DNA from 4 places in the Streptomyces sp. NPDC051218 genome. Region 1 is predicted to be linked to each of the others. Evidence: riboswitches for the same ligand, from Rfam matches in the RefSeq annotation. Region 1 holds a riboswitch; each other region holds the start of a gene.
The links. A riboswitch is a leader RNA that binds a small molecule or an ion and turns the genes downstream of it on or off. The one in region 1 is predicted to bind cobalamin.

Region 1 (5,240 bases):
GCGGTGTCGGCACCCTGCGCGGCCTCTCCCGGCACGTCGCGCTCAGCGAACGCCGCCTCACCACGCTCTTCCGCGCCGAGACGGGCCTGAGCCCCAAACAGGCGGGCCGCCTGATGCGCTTCCAGCGCGCACGCAACGCCGTCGTACGCCCGGTCGCGACGGGCGGCGCCCCCGACCTGGCCCGCGTCGCCGCGGACTGCGGGTACTACGACCACTCCCACCTGGTGCGGGACTTCCAGCAGTACACCGGGGTGAGCCCCAGCGGCTGGCTGGCCGAAGAGTGCCGGAATATCCAAGCCGGGAGCCATGGCGGGGGCGAAGGGTAGGGGGCATGAACACCACCGAGAAGCAGAACCAGCAGCCGCAGTCCGCTACCGCGCCCGCATCCGCCGGGCGCGCTCCCAGCGTCTGGCCGTCCCTCCAGGCCCATGACGCCCCCGCCCTGATCGACTTCCTGGTCGGCACGGTCGGCTTCCTGCGCACCGCCGTATACGAGGACGGCGACCGCGTGGCCCACGCCGAGCTCGACTGGCCCGAGGGCGGCGCGATCATGCTCGGCTCGTACGACGAGAAGTCCCAGGAGTGGTGCCTGAAGCCCGGCACCTTCGGCGCGTACGTCGTCACCGACCACGTCGACGACCTCTACCGGCGGCTCACCGCGGCAGGGGTCGAGATCATCCGTGAGATCGAGGACCAGCCGTACGGCAGCAGGGAGTTCGCGATCGCCGACCCCGAGGGCAACAAGTGGTCCTTCGGCACCTACCGCGGCTCGCCGAGGCCCGGGACGGCGGCCTGACCTGGCGGGACGGCAGCCGTTCTGACCTCGCGTGACGGCAGCCGTCCTGACCTCGCGTGATAGCTTGCGAGCGCCAGTCAACCCACACCAGGGCCAGGGAATCCGGTGCGAATCCGGAACTGACGCGCAGCGGTGAGGGGGAACGGGCGGGGCCACGGCCACTGGGCGTCCACGGACGCCTGGGAAGGCGCCCCGCCCGGCCGATCCCCGAGTCCGAAGACCTGCTGGCACCTCCGCCCGCACACCGGGCGGCGGAGGTGACGAAGCAGGCCAGGCTCCGCGTATGAGCCGTGAGACTCAAGGGATCTCGTGTCCTCAACAGCCCGTCGTGTCCGTGTGCCCGTCCGTATGTCTGCCCGTGTGTCCGCCCGCGTGTCCGTCCTCCTCGTCACGGCCGCCGCCGTCACGCTGACCTCGTGCGCGGGCGGCTCCACGGCCACCTCCACCGCGGACGGGAAGGCCGACGGCTACCCACTGACCCTCACCTCCTGCGGCAAGAAGGCGGAGATCAAGGCGCCGCCGCGGCGGGCGGTCTCCCTCGACCAGGGCTCCACGGAGATCCTGCTCTCGCTCGGCCTCGCGGACCGCATGGTGGGCACGGGCACCTGGACCGACCCGGTTCTGAAGGGCCTGGAGAAGGACAACGCGAAGGTCGAGCGGCTCGCCGACAGCTACCCCTCCTTCGAGAAGGTCCTCGCCAAGGAACCGGACTTCGTCACCGCCTCCTTCCAGGCGACGGTCAGCAAGGGCGGCGTCGCCGACCGCGCCAAGTTCGCCGAACTCGGCGTACCTGCCTACGTCTCGCCCTCGGACTGCGCCGGCAAGGACAACAGCGGCGACGGCGACGGCCGCCGCGTCAAGACGCTCACCATGGACACGGTGTACGGCGAAGTCCGTGACCTGGCAAGGGCGTTCGGCGTCGAGAAGCGTGGGGAGCGGCTGGTCGCGGACCTCAAGGGCCGGGTGGCGAAGGCGAGCGGGGCGATCAAGAAGGCCGAGGCGTCCGACACGACACTCCTCTACTGGTTCGCCAACTCCGACTCGCCCTACATCGCGGGCTGTTGCGGAGCCCCGGGCGTCATCACCCGAGAACTCGGCGTGCGGAACGTCTTCGACGACACCCACGAGGAGTGGCCCCAGATCAACTGGGAGACGGTGGCGGACCGCGACCCGGACGTCCTGGTCATCGGCGACCTCACCCGCAAGTCGCAGACGGCCGAGAGCGCGAAGAAGAAGATCGAGTTCCTGGAGTCCAACCCGGTCACCAAGAACCTGACCGCCGTGAAGAAGAAGCGCTATGTGCTGCTGAGCGGCCAGGCCATGAACCCGACGATCCGCACGGTGGACGGCGTGGAGCAAGTCGCGGACGCGTTGCGTGAGTTCGGGCTCGCCAAGTGAGGAAAGCCGCCCCGGGCGGCATACGTTCCGCCCTGCTCTGGACGGCGGGCCTCGCCGCCCTCGCCCTGTCCGTCGCGGTGGCCGTCACCATCGGCCCCGCCGACATCTCCGTACCGGACGTGTGGTCGGCGGTCGCGGCTCACCTCGGCTGGGGAGAGGCGCGGCTCACGCCCATCAGGGACGGCATCGTGTGGAACCTGCGCATGCCGCGCACGCTCCTCGCCGCGGTCTGCGGCGCGGGCCTCGCGGTCTGTGGAACGGTCCTTCAGTCCCTCCTGCGCAACCCGCTCGCCGACCCCTTCGTGCTGGGCGTCTCCTCGGGGGCGTCCACGGGCGCGGTCGCGATCGTCGTCCTGGGGGTCGGCGGGGGAGTGGTGTCGGTTTCGGTGGGCGCCTTCGCCGGGGCCGTCGTCTCGTTCGCGCTGGTCCTGCTGCTGAGCCACAGCCTGGGCGCAAGCGCGGACAGAGTGGTGCTCTCGGGCGTGGCGGCGATGCAGCTCTTCTCCGCCCTCACCTCCTTCGTCATCCTGACCTCGGGCGACGCGGAGACGACGCGAAGTGTCCTGTTCTGGCTGCTTGGTTCGCTGAGCGGAGTGGGCTGGACGGACGTCTGGCTGTGCGCGGCGGTGCTCTTCGTGGCGCTGGCGATCTGCCTGACGCAGGCCCGCACCCTGGACGCGTTCGCCTTCGGCCAGGACGCGGCGGCGACGCTGGGCGTATACGTGGCCCGGGTCCGGCTGCTCCTCCTCTCCACCACCGCCCTGCTGACGGCGGTCCTGGTCAGCAGCGCGGGAGCCATCGGCTTCGTGGGCCTGGTCCTGCCGCACGCGGCCCGCGCCCTCGTGGGCGCCGGGCACGCACGCCTGGTCCCGGTCACGGCGCTCGCGGGCGCGGTGTTCCTGGTGTGGGTGGACACGCTGGCCCGCACGGTCCTGGACCCCCAGGAGGTCCCCGTCGGGGTGGTGACGTCCCTGATCGGAGTTCCGGCGTTCGTCCTGGTCCTCTACCGCACGAGGAGGACGACATGAGCCGGCACACCGAGGACGACATGAGCCAGCACACCGGACCCGGCCTGCGAGCCGACCGAGTGACCCGGGAGGCAGGCGGCCGGCTCATCGTCGACGGAGTGACCCTGACCCCGCCCCCCGGAGCCACGGTCGGCCTGCTGGGCCCGAACGGCTCGGGCAAGTCAACGCTCCTGCGCATCCTGGCGGGCGTCCTGGCCCCGACGTCAGGAGTGGTCACCCTGGACGGCATGCCCCTGCGCGACGCGGGCCGCCGCACGGTGGCACGCAGGGTGGCGGTGGTGGACCAGGACGCCACCACGCAGGTCGAGCTGTCGGTGGAGGAGGTCGTACGCCTGGGCCGCATCCCGCACCGCAGGGCGTGGTCACCGCCGACGCCGGAGGACGAGGAGGCGGTCCGTCAGGCCCTGACCCGCACGGGCCTGACGGACCGAGCCACCCAGTCCTGGCACACGCTTTCCGGCGGGGAACGCCAACGGGCACAGATAGCAAGGGCGTTGGCCCAGACCCCCCAGGAACTCCTCCTGGACGAACCGACCAACCACCTGGACATCCACCACCAACTCGACCTCCTGTCCCTGGTGGCGAACCTCCCCCTGACCAGCGTGATAGCCCTGCACGACCTGAACCTGGCGGCCATGTTCTGCGACCAGATCCTGGTCCTGCGAGAGGGAGTGGCCCACGCGGCAGGCACACCCTCAGAGGTGATCACGGAGGAACTGATCGCGAAGGTGTACGGGGTACGGGCGGAGGTCACCCAACACCCCACGGAACCCCACCCCTCGATCCGCTTCCTGCGCGCCTGAGTCTCCGCCGTCCAGGACGCCGCTTCTCAGGGCCGCGGCTCGTCGAGGTACTGGTCGGCCCAGGCGCTGATGATGTGAGCGGCCCGTTGCGCCTGCCCTCGCGCGGTCAGCAGATGGTCCGCGCCTTCGAGCGAGATGAAGCTGCGGGGGTGGCGTGCCTCCTGGAAGATCTCCGCGGCGTTGGAGATGTCGACGGTGGAGTCGGTGGGCGAATGCGCCACCAGGAGCGGAAGGTCCACCTCGCCGATCCGGTCGCGCAGGTGAGCCCGGCGCACGTCCTCGACGAAGGCGCGCTTGAGAACCAGGGTCCTGCCGCCGACGAACCACTCGTGCGCCCCGTCACTGAGGACGCGATCAAGGACCGAGTCGTACTGCCGCTCGACATGACTGGGGTCGACGGGCGCCGCGATCGTGGCCAGCGCGCGGAGGCCGTCGATCTCGCTCGCGGCTGCGATGGCGGCGGCGCCTCCCCATGAGTGCCCCACCAGCAAATCCACCGGAGTCCCTCGCTCCGCCATGAAGGCCGCGGCACGGACGGTGTCCTGCACCTTGACGGTGAAGGAACCGTCCCCCCAGTCGCCCTCGGAGTCCCCGATCCCGAGATTGTCGAAGCGCAGCATGCCGATCCCCTCGCGCGCCAGCTGCTTGCAGACCCGCGAGGCGGCCGGCGATCCCTTGCCCAGGGTGAACCCATGCGCGAAGAGCCCCCAGCCTCGGACCTCGCCCTCCGGCAGATCGATCGCTCCGGCCAACGCGGGGCCGACGACGCTCGGGAATGTCACTTTTTCGCTCATGTGGGGTGCTCACCTAGGCAGGGACTGATCGTGGGGGAGGGAGAGGAGGGGGACGAGAGCGACACTAGCCGGTGACGGCGCTGGACCGACACGACAGCCCGCCACAACAGTGGGCCGCCTCCCCGTTCCGGGAGACGGCCCACTGTCCATGCTGACGCGGCGTCGGGTCTCGGCTTCACCCGACCCGGCGTTCTAGATGTCGAAATACAGCTCGAACTCGTGCGGGTGCGGGCGCAGCTGGATCGGGGCGATTTCGTTCGTGCGCTTGTAGTCGATCCACGTCTCGATCAGGTCGGAGGTGAAGACACCGCCGGCCAGGAGGTACTCGTGGTCCGCCTCGAGGGCGTCGAGGACGGCCGGGAGGGAGGTCGGGACCTGGGCGACACCCGCGTGCTCCTCGGGGGCGAGCTCGTAGAGGTCC
Region 2 (5,240 bases), 760 kb from region 1:
GTACAGGCGGTCGCAGTAGTAGGCCGCCAGATTGAGGTCGTGCAGGGCCAGCAGATTCGTCGTGCCGAGGTCGCGGACCAGGGCGAGGATCTCCAGCTGGTAGCGGATGTCCAGGTGGTTGGTCGGCTCGTCCAGGACGAGGACCGCGGGCTCCTGGACCAGCGACCTCGCCACCAGGGCGCGCTGGCGCTCGCCGCCGGAGAGCCCGGCGAAGACGCGGTGGGCGAGGTCCGCGGCACCGACCCGCTCCAGCGCCTCGCCGACCAGGACGGCGTCGCGCGCGGTGTCCGCCTCCCAGAAGCGTTTGTGCGGGGAGCGGCCCATGGCGACGATCTGCCGGACGGTGAGCTCGAAGCCGGTGTGCCCGTCCTGCGGGACGGTGGCGATGCGGCGGGCGCGGTCCTTGGCCGAGCGGTCGGCCAGGTCGTCGCCGTCCAGGAGTACGCGGCCGCCGGTGGGCGCGAGGGTGCCGTAGACGCAGCGCAGGAGGGTGGTCTTGCCGCTGCCGTTGGGGCCCACGAGGCCGATGGTCTCGCCCTGGCCGGCGTGCAGGGTCACGTCGTCGACGAGGGTCTTCTCCCCCACGCGGTACGTGAGGGACTCGGTGCGGAGAACCGCCGGGTGGCTCATGCCGTCGCCTCCGTACGGTTCTTGCGCAGCATCCACAGGAAGAACGGGCCGCCCGTCAGCGCGGTGAGGACGCCGACCGGGATGTCCTGCGGCGCCGCGACCGTGCGCGCGGCGAGGTCGGCCGCCACCAGGAACACCGCGCCCATCAGGGCCACCACCGGCAGGAGCGCCCGGTGTGCGGCGCCGACCAGCATCCGGGCCGCATGCGGCACCATCAGGCCGACGAAGCCGATGGCCCCGCTGTACGCGACGAGTACGCCGGTCAGGAGCGAGGCGAGGACGAAGACGGCGGCGCGGAAGCGGGCCGTGTCCAGGCCGAGGACGGTGGCGCCCTCCTCGCCGACCAGGAGCAGGTCGAGGGGGCGGGCCAGGGCGACGAGCAGCGCAGTGCCCACGATCAGCGCGGCGCCGGGCAGCGCGAGCATGTCCCAGCGGGCGCTGCCGAGGCCGCCGAGGGTCCAGTACAGGACTTCCTTCAGGTGGTCGGCGCTGTCGGACGTGATCAGGATCAGGCTGGTCAGGGCGGACAGGATGTACGAGACGGCCACCCCGGCCAGGATCAGGCGGCCGGTGGCGAAGCTGCCGCCGGACCTCGCCAGGGTGTAGACGACGAGCAGCGAGAGCAGGGCGCCGGCGAAGGCCGCGGCCGGGATCGTGACGGTGGTGGCCAGGCCCGCGCCCAGGCCGAGGACGCTGCCGAGGACGATGACGGCGACGGCTCCGGCGGATGCGCCGGAGGAGACGCCTAGGAGGAACGGGTCGGCCAGGGGGTTCCTCACGAGAGCCTGGAGGACGGTGCCGATGACTGCGAGCCCGGCGCCGACGGCTGCGCCGAGCAGGACCCTGGGCAGCCGCACGTCCAGCACGATGGTGCGGAACGGGGAAGGTTCCGCACCTCCCGTCAGGATCTCCAGGACGTCGGCGGTGGGGATGCGGACGGAGCCCAGGGCCAGGCCCGCTACGACCGCTGCCGCGAGGGCTGCGCAGAGCGCCGCGATGACTGTCGCGTAGCCCACTCGTCTGCGGGTTCGTGTGGCCCTGGCGGGGCTTTCCCCAATCCCGCCCCTTCCCGGCTGTGACATTTGCGGCCCTGCCGCGTGGGGGGCTCCGCCCCGGACCCCGGACTGGTTGCCGTCCATCACCGGCTCCGCCGAGTTCGTCCTCAAACGCCGGACGGGCTGAAATGCCCGGCGGACGGGCTGGATTCTGCCCTTCACAGCTGATCCGCCAGCTTCCCCACCGCCGCCGGGGCCCGTACCCCCACCACCGTGTCCGACAGCGGCAGTACCGCGAAGCGCTTGTGCTTGATGGCGGGGACGTCCGCCAGGACCGGGTCGTCGAGGAGGCGCTTCTTCTTCTGGGCGACCGTCGTGCCGCCGTAGTCGAGGATCACGATCACCTCGGGCTTGCGGTCGACCACCGACTCCCAGGACGCGTCGCCAAAGGACTTGTCCAGGTCGGCGAAGACGTTGCGGCCGCCCGCACGTTCGATGATGTCGTTGCCGATGCCACGGCCGCCCGCCGTGAACGCCGTCTTGTCGCCGCTGTCATAGACGAAGACGGGGACGGGCTTCGACTTCGCCTCCGTCTGCGCCAGTTCGCGCTTCGCCGCGGCCACCCACTTCTCCGCCCGCGCCCGCACCCCGAACGTGCTGCCGACCTCGCGGACCTCCCTGTAGACGTCGTCCATCGAGACGGGCTTCTTGGCGCAGCCCTCTACGTTCAGGCGGCTCTCCACGCCGGACTTCGCCAGGGCCCCGCGGCTGCGGCCCTCGCCCGCGAGGAAGGCGGACGCGTAGCCGCCGTAGACGAAGTCGGGGTTCGCGGCCAGGAGTTTCTCGTACGAGGGGTACTCCTTGGCGAGGACGGGGGTGTCCGCGTAGGCCTTCGCGTACTTCGGCAGGACCTTGTCGTCCAGGTACGCCGTGCCCGCGATGCGGTCCTTGAGGCCCAGCTCCAGCATCACTTCCGTGACGTGCTGGTTCATCGTGACGGCGCGCTTCGGCGGTGCTTCGTACGTCGTCTTCACACCGCAGTTCGTGACCGTGTACGGGAAGCCTGGGGCCTTGGACTCCGGCTTCGAGCCGGTGCCGTCGGAGGACGAGCACGCGGCGAGCGGGGCCAGCAGGGCCGCGGCAAGCAGCAGACGTATGGGGCGGGACATGGCTGAGCTGCCTCCTCCAGGGGATTTCCGCGTCCCCTGCGTCGTGGGAGAAGAAGGCGGCAGGTCAGTTCCTGACTGCCCCACCCGCGAAGGGTGGGGTCACAGTGGCGGGACCGTGCCGGATTCGCACCGGCTTCCTGGGTCCTGCCGCCTCAAAGGTGAAGCTCAGTATGCCTGGAGGATCAGTACGCCTGGACGACCTTCACCTCTTCCTCGGTGACCTCGCCGTCCACGATCCGGTAGGAGCGGAACTGGAAGTCGCCCGCGTCGTCGGTGTCGGCCGTGGAGACCAGGACGTAGTGGGCGCCCGGCTCGTTGGCGTACGTGATGTCGGTGCGCGAGGGGTAGGCCTCGGTCGCCGTGTGCGAGTGGTAGACGATCACCGGCTCCTCGTCGCGGTCGTCCATCTCGCGGTAGAGCTTGAGGAGGTCGCCCGAGTCGAACTCGTAGAACGTGGGCGAACGCGCCGCGTTCAGCATCGGGATGAAGCGCTCGGGGCGGCCGGTTCCCTCCGGGCCCGCGACCACACCGCAGGCCTCGTCGGGGTGGTCCTTGCGCGCGTGCGCGACGATCTGGTCGTGGAGGGCCTGGGTCAGGGTCAGCATGGCAGCCAGGATAAGCAGAAGGGCCGGACCGTACCGAAGAGTGGTACGGACCGGCCCACATGCTGGGATCGAGCGGGGATGACCTGGCGGTCAGGACTTGATCGCGTCCTGCTTGTCGGCCTCGCCGCCACCCGTCGACTGCGTGTCGTTGCGCTTCTGCATGACCAGGTAGCCGACGCCGAGGATCAGCGCCCACACCGGAGCGGCGTAGAGCGAGATCCGCGCGTCCTTGTCGATGCCCATCATGACGATGACCATCGCGATGAAGGCGAGCGCGAACCAGCTCGTGTACGGAGCTCCCGGCGCACGGAAGGTGGACATCGGCAGCTCGCCGCGGTCGGCCTTGCGGCGGTACTTGATCTGACAGATCAGGATCATGATCCAGGCCCACATGCCGGAGATGGTCGCGAAGGAGACGACGTAGTTGAACGCCTCGCCCGGCCACTGGTAGTTGATCCAGACGCCGACCAGCATCAGGGACGCGGAGAAGGTGGTGCCGACCAGCGGAAGGCCGTTCTTCGTCAGCTTGGTGAAGAACTTCGGGCCCTGGCCGTTGAGCGCGAGGTCGCGCAGCATGCGGCCGGTGGAGTACATGCCCGAGTTGCAGGAGGACAGCGCGGCCGTCAGGACGACGAAGTTGACGATCGCGGCCCCGATGCCGAGGCCCATCTCCTGGAAGGCCGCCACGAACGGCGAGACGCCCGGCTGGAACGACGTCCACGGCACGACCGAGAGGATCATGACGAGCGCACCGACGTAGAAGACGGCGATGCGCCACGGCACGGTGTTGATGGCCTTGGGCAGGACGGTCTTCGGGTCCTTGGACTCGCCCGCGGTGACGCCGACCAGCTCGACGGCGAGGAAGGCGAACATCACGATCTGCAGCGTCATCAGCGTGGAGCCGATGCCGTTCGGGAAGAAGCCGCCCTGGTCCCACAGGTGGGAGACGGACGCGGTGTCCCCGGCGTCGGAGAAGCCGATGGTGAGGATGCCGGCGCAGATGAGGATCATGCCGATGATCGCGGTGACCTTGACCATCGAGAACCAGAACTCGAGCTCACCGAAGAGCTTCACGGAGATCAGGTTGGCGCCGTACAGGATGACCGTGAAGATCAGCGCGTAGGCCCATTGTGGAATGGCGTCGTGTGTCCAGTACTGCATGTACTGGGCCGCTGCCGTGACTTCCGTGATGCCGGTGACGACCCAGAAGAGCCAGTACGTCCAGCCGGTCACGTACCCGAAGAACGGGCCGATGAATTCACGCGCGTACTCCGAGAAGGAGCCCGACACGGCGCGGTACATGAGCAGCTCGCCCAGGGCCCGCATGATGAAGAAGATGACGAGGCCGGCGATGGCGTACGCCAGGATGAGGCTCGGACCGGCCTTGTGAATGGCCTTGCCCGCGCCGAGGAACAGGCCGGTGCCGATGGCACCGCCGATCGCGATCATCTGGATCTGCCGGGCGCCGAGCCCGCGCTGATAACCCTCGCCTGACGTGCCGGACGAACCGCCCGTTCCGCCGGCCTCATTGCCGTCGTGATGCTCTTCGACCTGCACTGAGGTCATGGTGACGCCTTTCTCCACGCTGATCCGTGCCCGCAGTCGCGTTGATGGCCACGGATCAGGTCCTGATCCCCCCGGATATGGATGGAGTGCTACCGGCGGTCTGCCGGCCCGAGCGCCATCGGTGACATGGGTGGCGTCACCGAGTGGTCGTGAAGATTTATCACGGCCGCAACAGTGATCGGTCGTGGCACGTGTGGCTCACACCACGAGAAGAACCGGACAAAATTCCCTTGACGCCTCAAAATCGGGCATTGAAGTGACGCGATCGTTATCCG
Region 3 (5,240 bases), on a different contig from region 1:
GTCGTAGACCCCGGGGCCCGCCTCGCGCGGGTAGCCGTGTCCGGCCAGTTCGCGGGCCACCTGCATGTGCGAGCGCGCGGCCTCCAGGCTGATCACGTCGGCGTCGAGGTCGTCGATGGCCTGGACGATGTCGCCGAACTCGGCGTAGCACATGTGGGTGTGGATCTGCGTGTCGGGCCGGACGCCGCTGGTGGTGAGCCGGAAGGATTCCGTGGCCCAGTTCAGGTACGCGGCGTGCTCGGCGGCGCGCAACGGCAGCGTCTCGCGCAGCGCGGGCTCGTCCACCTGGATGACGGAAGTGCCCGCCGCCTCCAGGTCGTTCACCTCGTCCCGCAGGGCCAGGGCGACCTGGCGTGCCGTGTCGCCCAAGGGCTGGTCGTCCCGGACGAAGGACCAGGCGAGCATGGTGACAGGGCCGGTGAGCATGCCCTTGACGGGGCGCCCGGTGAGCGAGTTGGCGTACGACGTCCAGCGCACCGTCATCGGTTCGGGGCGTGAGATGTCACCCGCGAGGACCGGCGGGCGCACATAACGGGTCCCGTACGACTGGACCCAGCCGTGCTGCGTGGCGAGGTAGCCGGTGAGCTGTTCGGCGAAGTACTGCACCATGTCGTTGCGTTCGGGTTCACCGTGCACCAGGACGTCGATGCCCGTCTTCTCCTGGTAGGCGACGACCTCGCGGATCTCGTTCTTGATGCGCTCCTCGTAGCCCGCCGTGTCGATGCGGCCGGCCCGCAAGTCGGCGCGCGCGGTGCGCAGTTCGGTGGTCTGCGGGAACGAGCCGATGGTGGTCGTGGGAAGGAGCGGCAGACCGAGATGGGTCCGCTGAGCCGCCGCACGCTCGGGATAGGCGTGCGCGCGGCGGGCGTCGGCCGCCGTGACGGAGTCGACGCGTGAACGTACGGCCGGGTCGTGGGTGAGGGCCGAGCCGGAGCGGGACGCCATGTCGGCGCGGTTGGCGGCCAGTTCGGCCGCGATGGTGCCCGTGCCCTGGGCCAGGCCGCGGGCAAGCGTGGCGATCTCGGCGGTCTTCTGATGGGCGAAGGCGAGCCAGCGTGCGATCTGCGGGTCGATGTCACGCTCGGCGGTGGAGTCCAGCGGGACGTGCAGCAGGGAGCAGGACGCGGAGACGTCCACCCGGTCGGCGAGGCCCAGGAGCGTGCCCAGCGTGGAGAGGGACTTCTCCAGGTCGTTGATCCAGATGTTGCGGCCGTTGACGACACCGGCGACCAGGCGCTTGCCGGGCAGCCCGCCGACGGCGGCGAGGTCCGCGAGCTGGTCGGCGGCGGTCTCCGTGAAGTCCAGGGCGAGGCCGTCGACCGGAGCCTTGGCCAGCACGGGCAGTGCCTCGCCAAGCCTGCCGAAGTAGGAGGCGACGAGGAGCTTCGGGCGGTCGGGGAGGGCGCCGAGGTCGCGGTAGGCACGGGCGGCGGCGTTGAGCTCCGCCGGGGTGCGGTCCTGGACCAGGGCGGGCTCGTCGAGCTGCACCCACTCGGCGCCGGCCGCACGCAGGTCGGCGAGGACCTCGGCGTACACGGGCAGCAGGCGGTCAAGGAGCGTCAGCGGCTCGAAGTCGGCGGCCACGCCGGGCGCGGGCTTGGCGAGCAGCAGATAGCTCACCGGGCCGACGAGGACGGGACGGGCGGCGAGGCCGAGCGCGACGGCCTCCTTGAGCTCGGCGACCTGCTTGGCGGAGTCGGCGGCGAAGACGGTGTCGGGACCCAGCTCCGGCACGAGGTAGTGGTAGTTGGTGTCGAACCACTTGGTCATCTCAAGGGGCGCCACGTCCTGGGTGCCGCGGGCCATCGCGAAGTAGCCGTCGAGCGTGTTGGTGTCGACGGCCTCGCGGTGCCGCTGTGGCACGGCACCGACCATGACGCTGGTGTCCAGGACATGGTCGTAGTACGAGAAGTCGCCGGTGGGCACTTCGTGGATGCCGGCGTCGGCCAGGCGCTGCCAGGTGGACCTGCGCAGCTGCGCCGCGGTCTCCCGGAGGGCGTCGGCGGTGACGCGGCCCTTCCAATAGCCCTCGACGGCCTTCTTCAGTTCACGGTCGGGGCCCTGGCGGGGGTAGCCGTACACGGTGGCCCGTGCTGCCGCGGCTGCGGACTTCGCTGTCACGGAAATCTCCTTCGCGAGATGACTCCTGAGAATCCCGGGGACGGGACACGGACGCGAAGGGATGACGGACCGGGCGGACCGAACGCGCGCCACCGGCGCGGTGCTCCACCTGATCTACGCCGACCCGCCCACGAGGTCACCGGGATGCCGCACGTGAGGGATCACATGCGGGCAACGGGCAGGTCTTCGGACTCGCGGGCGCACCTGCCGAGGCAGATTCCTACTGGCCGTCGCTTCCCGGATCCGCGCTCGGATCCAGTGCGTATGACGGCGGTCGTTCCCACTCACCGCTGCGGGGCAGTCCCGGATTCCCACCGGGTTCCCTCTTGCGACGCGTCTGTCTGGCGGACAGGGCGAACCAGCTGCACGGATCAGGCTAGAGGGTCGTCGGGGTTCTTGGGCGCCACTGATCACATTGCGGACCGTGAGGTGAGACACGGACCCGAGGGGCGGGGGCGCACGCGAAGGGCGCGGAACAGATCACCACTCCGTTCCGCGCCCCGCACACAGCAGCCGCGGGCCCCTCGGCCCGGCGGCGGACCCGGGCCCCTCAGCCCCGGTCGTACAGGTGGAACCCGCGCCCGCTCTTGCGGCCGAGCAGCCCCGCTTCGACCATGCGCAGGAGCAGCGGCGGCGGCGCGTACAGGGGTTCCTTGAACTCTTCGTAGAGAGACGCCGCGATGGAGGCGACCGTGTCGAGGCCGATCAGGTCCGCGAGCTTCAGCGGGCCCATCGGGTGCGCGCAGCCGAGCTCCATGCCCGCGTCCACATCGGTGGCCGTCGCGAAGCCGGACTCCGTCATGCGGATCGCGGAGAGAAGGTAGGGCACGAGCAGCGCGTTGACGACGAAGCCCGCCCTGTCCTTGGACCGCACCACCGTCTTGCCCAGCGTGTTCGTGGCGAACTCCTCGACGGCGGCGACGGTTTCGGCGGCCGTGTGCAGCGAGGAGACGACCTCGACCAGGGGAAGGACGGGTGCGGGGTTGAAGAAGTGCAGCCCGAGAACGCGGTCGGCGCGCCGGGTCGCCATGCCCAGACGCATGACCGGGATGGAGGAGGTGTTGGTGGCGAGGATCGCGCCGGGGTCCTCGACGACCTTGTCCAGGGCGGCGAAGATCTCCGTCTTCGCCGCGGTGTCCTCGACGACCGCCTCGACGACGAGCTGGCGGTCGGCCAGGTCGTCGAGGCTGCCGGTGAAGACCATGCGGGCCAGTGCGTCCTCGGCGCCGATGCGGTCCAAGTTGCCTCGCTGGACGGCGCGTTCGAGTGATACGGCGACCCGTTCGCCGGCGGCGCGAGCGGCGAGGGAGTCGGCCTCGCAGATCACGGTGTCCAGCCCGGCACGGGCACACACCTCGGCGATCCCGGCCCCCATCCGGCCCCCGCCCACCACACCGACCCGGCGGATGGATGTGCTCATGACCGCCCCTCCGGGTGGCGCACGAGGTGACGGCTGTAGGCGTCCGTGGTGAAGAAGGCGGGCAACTCCCGGGCCAGCGCTGTCCGTTCGAAGACTCCACGGACTTCGTCGAGTGGGGCCCACGGGTACTCCGCGCCCAGGGCGGCGAGCTCGTCATCCACCAGGCCGAGGACCGTCGCGCGATCCACGACCCGGTGGCGCAGCCACTGCCAGATCTGCACCCGGGCGATCTCGGCCGTGGCCGCGTCCTCCATCAGGCCGTACAGCGCGACGGCTCCCTGCCCGTGCAGCCAGGCGGCGAAGTAGCGCAAAGCCACCGCGATGTCGGTACGTACGCCCTCCGCCGTGGGCGGTGCGCTGACGCGGCGCACGGACAGCAGCCGGGCCGCCGTCACCTCGACGTCGTCGCGGGTCCGGTCGATCTGGTGCGGGCGGGAGCCGAGCACTCCGTCGAACACCTCGCGGCAGACGGGGACAAGGGCGGGATGGGCGACCCAGGAGCCGTCGAAGCCGTCCTCGGCCTCGCGTTCCTTGTCGAGCCGGACCCTGGCCACGGCTGCCTGATGGGCGTCGGGGTCCTTGCCGGGCACGTGGGCGGCCATGCCGCCGATCGCGTGGGCGCCCCGCTGGTGGCAGGTGCGTACGAGGAGGTCGGTGTAGGCGCGCATGAAGGGGGCCGTCATGGTGACCTTGGCCCGGTCCGGCAGCAGGAAGTCGGTACGGTGCCCGAAGGTCTTGATGAGGCTGAACAGGTAGTCCCAGCGGCCCGCGTTGAGCCCTGAGCTGTGCTCGCGGAGCTCGTAGAGGATCTCCTCCATCTGGACGGCGGCCGTGATGGTCTCGATCAGGACGGTGGCCCGGATCGTGCCCCGGGGGATGCCGGTGAGGTCCTGGGCGAGGACGAACACGTCGTTCCACAGCCGCGCCTCGTCCCGGCTCTCCAGCTTCGGCAGATAGAAGTACGGTCCGTGCCCGGCGTCGATCTGCCGCTGGGCGCAGTGGAAGAAGTAGAGCCCGAAGTCGACGAGGGAGGCCGGCGCGGGCCGCCCGTCGAACTCCAGGTGTTCCTCGGTCAGATGCCAGCCGCGCGGGCGGACGACGATGGTCGCCAGGCGCTCGCCGAGCCGGTACGGCTTGCCATCCGGCGTGGTGAAGTCGATCCGCCGCTCGATCGCGTCGAGCAGGTTCAGCTGGCCGTCGACGATGTTGTCCCAGGTGGGGGAGGTGGCGTCCTCGAAGTCCGCCATCCACACCCGCGCACCGGAGTTGAGGGCGTTGACCGTCATCGCGCGCTCGGGAGGTCCGGTGATCTCCACGCGCCGGTCGGTGAGGCCGGGGGCCGGTGGTGCCACCTGCCAGGTGTCGGCCCGGATACGGGCGGTGGCGACGGAGAAGTCGAGCGGGGAGCCGGAGGCGAGCCGAGCGCCCACCCGCGTGCGCTCCTTGAGGATCTCCAGGCGGCGTTCGGCGAAGGCGTCGACGAGACGGCCGACGAACTCAAGGGCCTCGGGGGTGAGGATCTCGTCGTGCCGGTCGGCCGGTACGCCGAGGACCCGGGCGCGGCTGGTCGGAGCGGAGATGGACATGCGGGTCTCCTCAGCAGGGGTGGTGCGGGCCGGGGGGGGGCGCCCCGAAGGGGCGCGGGGCCGTGACATGTGGGGCTCCGCCCCGCGGGCGCGCCGAGCCCCCACCGGCCCGC
Region 4 (5,240 bases), on a different contig from region 1:
TCGTGAACTGTGCGAAGGTGTGGCACTGAGTGCCGTAACTGTGTGAGGGTGCGGCCCGTCGGCGGAGCCCGGCGGGCCGCGGTACGACTCTGACATCGGCACTCAGTGCCAACAACCAGGGAAAGGTGCCAAGTTCTGCGCATCTTTTCCCGCCGAATTGCCAACTCTGTTAACGGGGGTCACGGGTGAGCAAGACGTACGCGGGAGCGCGGCTGCGACGCCTGCGGGAGGAACGCCGCATGAGCCAGGCCGACCTGGCCCGCGCCCTGGCCATCTCGCCGAGCTATCTGAACCAGATGGAGCACGACTCCCGGCCGCTGACGGTGCCCGTGCTGCTGCGTCTCACCGAGGCGTTCGGCGTCGACCCGGGCTTCTTCTCCGAGCGCGACACCAGCCGCCTGGTGGCGGACCTGCGGGACGCCCTCACCGGCGAGGTGTCCGCCGGGCGGGTCTCCGCGTCCGACCTCTCGGACCTCGCGTCGCGCATGCCCGCCGTCGCCACGGTCCTGGTCGACCTCGGCCGCCGGAACCAGCTCCTCACCGAACAGCTCTCCGATGCCGCGGAGGGGCGAGGTCGGGGAGCGGCGGCACAGCCCCGCTCGGCGCACGAGGAGATCCGTGAGTTCTTCTACCGGCGCCAGAACTACCTGCACGACATCGACATCGCCGCCGAGCGGTTCGCGACGGAGATCGGTGTACGCCAGGGCGAGGTCGTGCGCGCCCTGTCCGCGCGCCTCGCCGAGCGCCACGGGGTGCGCCTGGCCGCGGACGCCGACCAACTCCTGCACCACTACGATCCAACGGCCCGGGTCCTGCACCTCTCCAACCGGCTGCGCCCCGGCCAACAGGCGTTCCGGATGGCGACCCAGCTCGCTCTCCTGGAGTACGCGGACGAGATCTCCGCGCTCGCTTCGGAGGACTTCGGCCAGGAGACCGCGGCCTGGCCGCTGGCCCGCATCGGCATCGCCAACTACTTCGCGGCCGCGCTGATCCTGCCCTACCGCCGCTTCCACGCCGCGGCGGAGGAGTTCCGTTACGACATCGAGCGGCTCACCGACCACTTCGGCCTCGGCTACGAGACCATCTGCCACCGCCTCAGCACCCTCCAGCGCCCCCGGCTGCGCGGGGTGCCCTTCTCCTTCGTCCGCGTCGACAGGGCGGGCAACATGTCGAAGCGTCAGTCGGCCACCGCGTTCCACTTCTCCCGAGCGGGCGGCACCTGCCCGCTGTGGAACGTGTACGAGGCCTTCGCCGCGCCGGGCCGCATCCACGTCCAGGTCGCCGCCATGCCCGACGGGCAGCGTTTCCTGTGGACCGCCCGTGCGGTCACCCGGCACCGCGGCGGCTGGGGAGAGCCCGGCAAGACGTTCGCCATCGGCCTCGGCTGCGAGATCCGCCATGCGGCACGGCTCGTCTACTCCGACGGCCTCGATCTCGACAGCGCATCGTCCGCCGTGCCCATCGGCATGGGCTGCCGCCTCTGCGAACGCACCGACTGCCCCCAGCGGGCGGTGCCGCCGCTGGACCGGCGCCTGGCCATCGACGAGAACAGCAGCACCTTCATTCCCTATCCGGTGGCCGGGGAACAGGAGAGGCCCTGAGGTCTCACGGCAGACCCGCGGGCACACCTGCGGGTCTTATTGCACATTACTTGCAACTACACTTCACAGGCAGAAAGAGGCTGTAGGTGAAGGAGACGCCGGTGGCAGCGGGGCGCATTGTGCTGGGGATCGAGTCGTCGTGCGACGAGACCGGAGCGGGGATCGTCTCGCAAGGGCGGTTGCTCGCCCACGCGGTGGCGTCGAGCATGGACGAGCACGCCCGGTTCGGCGGCGTGGTCCCCGAGATCGCCGCACGAGCGCACCTGCACTCCTTCACCCCGGTCGTCCGGCGCGCCCTCGACCAGGCGGGTCTGAAGCTGTCCGACATCGGCGCGGTGGCGGTCACCACGGGCCCCGGTCTGTCCGGCGCGCTCCAGGTCGGCGTCGCGGGAGCCAAGACCCTGGCCTACGAGCTCGACGTCCCGCTGTACGGGGTGCACCACCTGGCCGGGCATGTCGCCGCCGACACGCTGGAGCACGGCCCGCTGCCCGACCCCTGCGTGGTCCTGATCGTCTCGGGCGGGCACACCTCCCTGCTGCTCGTCCGGGACCTGGCCCGCGATCCGATCGTGCACCTGGGGGACACCCTGGACGACGCGGCGGGCGAGTGCTTCGATAAGGTCGCCCGCGTCTTCGGCCTGCCGTATCCGGGCGGCCCCGCCATCGACCGCGCCGCACGGAGCGGCGATCCGCGGGCGGTGGCCTTCCCCCGCCCCCTCACCGGGCCGAAGGACGACCCGTACGCGTTCTCCTTCTCCGGTCTCAAGACCGCCGCCGCGCGCTGGGCCGAGGGGCACGCCGGCCGCGACCTTCTGGTGGCCGACGGCGCGGCCTCGCTCCAGGAGGCCGTCGCGGACGTACTGACCCGCAAGGCGCTCGCCGCCTGCCGGGACCACGGGGTCGGGACCCTCGTCGTGGTGGGCGGTGTCGCCGCCAACTCGCGCGTGCGGACGCTCGCCGAGGAGCGGTGCGCCGCCGCGGGCGTGCGGCTGCGCGTACCCCCGATGACCCTGTGCACCGACAACGGCGCGATGATCGCCGCCGTCGGCGACCTGCTCGTACGCTCCGGGGCCGAACCCGCGCCCTGGGACGTGTCGATCGACCCGTCGGCTCCCCTCGCGTACGCGGCCCTGCAGCCGAGGGCGGCCACGGCGAGGGCTGCCTGATGGCCTCGGTCGTACGGCTGCTGAGCGGTGAGCAACTGCTCGCGCACGTGGACGACTTGCGCGGCGTCTACGCCGAAGCCTTCCGCGCGGCGCCCTGGTACGAGGACGAGGAGAGGGTGGCGCAGTTCCTGGTCCGGCTCCACGACGACATACGGCGCCCCGGCTTCACCGCGGCGGTCGCCCTGGAGGGTGCGGGCATCACAGGGTTCGCCACCGGATGGACCACGCCCGCCCCCTTTCCCGCCGACCGCTGCTACCCGCAGGCGGCGGCCGGACTCGGTGCCGAGCGCACCCTGTCGTGGCTGTGCGGGGCCCGCGAGATAGACGAACTCGCCGTGCGCCCCGCCGCCCAGGGTGCCGGTACCGGGGCCGCCCTCCTTGACGCGATGGCCGCCGGCGCCCCCGACGGCCGTCTCTGGCTGCTGACTTCGGTCAAATCGCCGCAGGCCATGGGCTTCTACGGCCGCCAGGGCTGGACCCAGGCGACGCACCCCGCCCCCGACGGCAAGGGCGTCGTCGTCTTCCTCGGCCCCCGCCACCCCGCCAGGACCCTCGCGGTGTCCCGCGGCGGGGAGGGGTGGACTTACTAGGGCGTCCAACTATATGTTCGTGGCACAAGGTCCGCGGTGCAGGGAAGCCGGTGTGAATCCGGCACGGTCCCGCCACTGTGACCGGGGAGTGTGCTGCCATCCACACGCCACTGGCGAAGTCTGCCGGGAAGGCGGGCGGCGCGCGGAGATCCGGGAGTCAGGATACCGGCCGCGGAATGTTCCGTGTTGTCCACGAGGATGGAGCAGACACGCATGGCACCGGTCCGTACCCACGACCCTGGTGATCCGGCGGAGCGCACACAACTCACCACGCGCTCATAGGACTTCGCGACCCCGGGCGGTCTCGACCCACGCCTGACGGCCCCGACATCCGCTGTCCCGCGGCTGACGCCGGCAGCGCACGCATCCGTGCGCCCCGTCGGCGGCGCGCCGTGCCGTCCCCGGATCTCACCTGACGAGAGCAGGCACCCATGGTCCGTGAACTCACGCACTTCATCGGCGGCAAGCACACCGCCGGCACGTCGGGCCTCTTCGGCGACGTGTACGACCCCAACACCGGCACCGTCCAGGCCCGCGTACCGCTCGCGGGCCGGCCCGACACCGAGGCGGCGATCGCCGACGCGGTCAACGCCCAGCGAGAATGGGCGAGGTGGAACCCGCAGCGACGCGCCCGCGTCCTGCTGCGCTTCCTCCAGCTCGTCGAGGCCGAACGCGAGTCCCTGGCAGGGCTGTTGTCCGCAGAGCACGGCAAGACCGTGGCCGACGCGCACGGCGACATCCAACGCGGCCTGGAAGTCGTGGAGTTCGCCGCCGGGATCCCGCACCTGCTCAAGGGCGAGTTCACGGACAACGCGGGCAGCGGCATCGACGTGCACTCGCTGCGCTCCCCGATCGGTGTGGTCGCGGGGATCACCCCGTTCAACTTCCCCGCGATGATCCCGCTGTGGAAGGCGGCGCCCGCCATCGCCTGCGGCAACGCGTTCATCCTCAAGCCCTCCGAGCGCGACCCCTCCGTGCCCCTGCGTCTTGCCGAACTGCTCCTGGAGGCAGGCCTGCCGCCCGGCGTCCTGAACGTCGTCAACGGCGGCAAGGAAGCGGTCGACACCCTCCTTGCGGACCCCAGGGTCGGCGCGCTCGGCTTCGTGGGCTCCACACCGGTCGCCGCGCACATCTACGCCACCGCCGCCGCGCACGGCAAGCGCGCCCAGTGCTTCGGCGGCGCCAAGAACCACATGATCGTGATGCCGGACGCCGACATCGACCAGGCAGTCGACGCGCTCATCGGCGCCGGATACGGCTCGGCGGGCGAGCGCTGCATGGCCATCTCCGTGGCCGTGCCCGTCGGCGAGGAGACCGCCGACGCGCTGGTGGCCGCGCTCAAGGAGCGCATCGGCACGCTCCGCGTCGGCCGCAGCGACGACCCTCGGGCCGACTTCGGCCCGCTCGTCAGCAGGGACGCGCTCGACCGGGTCCGCAGGTACGTGGACATCGGCGTCAACGAGGGTGCCGAACTCGTGGTCGACGGAGGGCGGTTCAAGCTGTCGGGCCATGAGGACGGGTTCTTCGCGGGTGCCTCGCTCTTCGACCGGGTCGGACCTCGGATGCGGATCTACCGCGAGGAGATCTTCGGCCCCGTCCTGTGCGTCGTACGCGCCGCCGACTACGAGGAAGCCCTGCGGCTGCCCAGCGAGCACCCGTACGGCAACGGGGTCGCGATCTTCACCAGGGACGGCGACACCGCCCGTGACTTCACCCGCCGCGTCGACACCGGCATGGTCGGCGTCAACGTCCCCATCCCGGTGCCCGTGGCCTATCACACCTTCGGCGGCTGGAAGCGCTCCGGCTTCGGCGACCTGAACCAGCACGGCCCCGACGCCATCCGGTTCTACACCCGCACCAAGACCGTCACCTCGCGCTGGCCC

Region 2: it holds a riboswitch for cobalamin, as region 1 does, so the genes downstream of both, ACIBCK_RS05745 (ABC transporter substrate-binding protein) here and ACIBCK_RS02370 (ABC transporter substrate-binding protein) in region 1, are expected to answer to the same signal.
Region 3: it holds a riboswitch for cobalamin, as region 1 does, so the genes downstream of both, metE (5-methyltetrahydropteroyltriglutamate--homocysteine S-methyltransferase) here and ACIBCK_RS02370 (ABC transporter substrate-binding protein) in region 1, are expected to answer to the same signal.
Region 4: it holds a riboswitch for cobalamin, as region 1 does, so the genes downstream of both, ACIBCK_RS24690 (CoA-acylating methylmalonate-semialdehyde dehydrogenase) here and ACIBCK_RS02370 (ABC transporter substrate-binding protein) in region 1, are expected to answer to the same signal.

What each region holds. Positions count from the first base shown of each region.
Region 1 covers NZ_JBITEU010000001.1:505,442-510,681, reverse strand. The annotation lists gene ACIBCK_RS02380 (helix-turn-helix domain-containing protein) at 1-326, shown strand, start outside; gene ACIBCK_RS02375 (VOC family protein) at 332-796, shown strand; cobalamin riboswitch at 854-1,040, shown strand; gene ACIBCK_RS02370 (ABC transporter substrate-binding protein) at 1,145-2,194, shown strand; gene ACIBCK_RS02365 (FecCD family ABC transporter permease) at 2,191-3,222, shown strand; gene ACIBCK_RS02360 (ABC transporter ATP-binding protein) at 3,243-4,025, shown strand; gene ACIBCK_RS02355 (alpha/beta hydrolase family protein) at 4,052-4,819, opposite strand; gene glnA (type I glutamate--ammonia ligase) at 5,012-5,240, opposite strand, start outside.
Region 2 covers NZ_JBITEU010000001.1:1,268,756-1,273,995, forward strand. The annotation lists gene ACIBCK_RS05735 (ABC transporter ATP-binding protein) at 1-630, opposite strand, end outside; gene ACIBCK_RS05740 (FecCD family ABC transporter permease) at 627-1,712, opposite strand; gene ACIBCK_RS05745 (ABC transporter substrate-binding protein) at 1,844-2,794, opposite strand; cobalamin riboswitch at 2,839-2,987, opposite strand; gene ACIBCK_RS05750 (Mov34/MPN/PAD-1 family protein) at 2,977-3,399, opposite strand; gene ACIBCK_RS05755 (amino acid permease) at 3,490-4,965, opposite strand.
Region 3 covers NZ_JBITEU010000008.1:263,671-268,910, reverse strand. The annotation lists gene metE (5-methyltetrahydropteroyltriglutamate--homocysteine S-methyltransferase) at 1-2,121, opposite strand, end outside; cobalamin riboswitch at 2,281-2,499, opposite strand; gene ACIBCK_RS24720 (3-hydroxybutyryl-CoA dehydrogenase) at 2,672-3,541, opposite strand; gene aceB (malate synthase A) at 3,538-5,127, opposite strand.
Region 4 covers NZ_JBITEU010000008.1:257,087-262,326, reverse strand. The annotation lists gene ACIBCK_RS24705 (short-chain fatty acyl-CoA regulator family protein) at 186-1,601, shown strand; gene tsaD (tRNA (adenosine(37)-N6)-threonylcarbamoyltransferase complex transferase subunit TsaD) at 1,703-2,767, shown strand; gene ACIBCK_RS24695 (GNAT family N-acetyltransferase) at 2,767-3,357, shown strand; cobalamin riboswitch at 3,361-3,546, shown strand; gene ACIBCK_RS24690 (CoA-acylating methylmalonate-semialdehyde dehydrogenase) at 3,789-5,240, shown strand, end outside.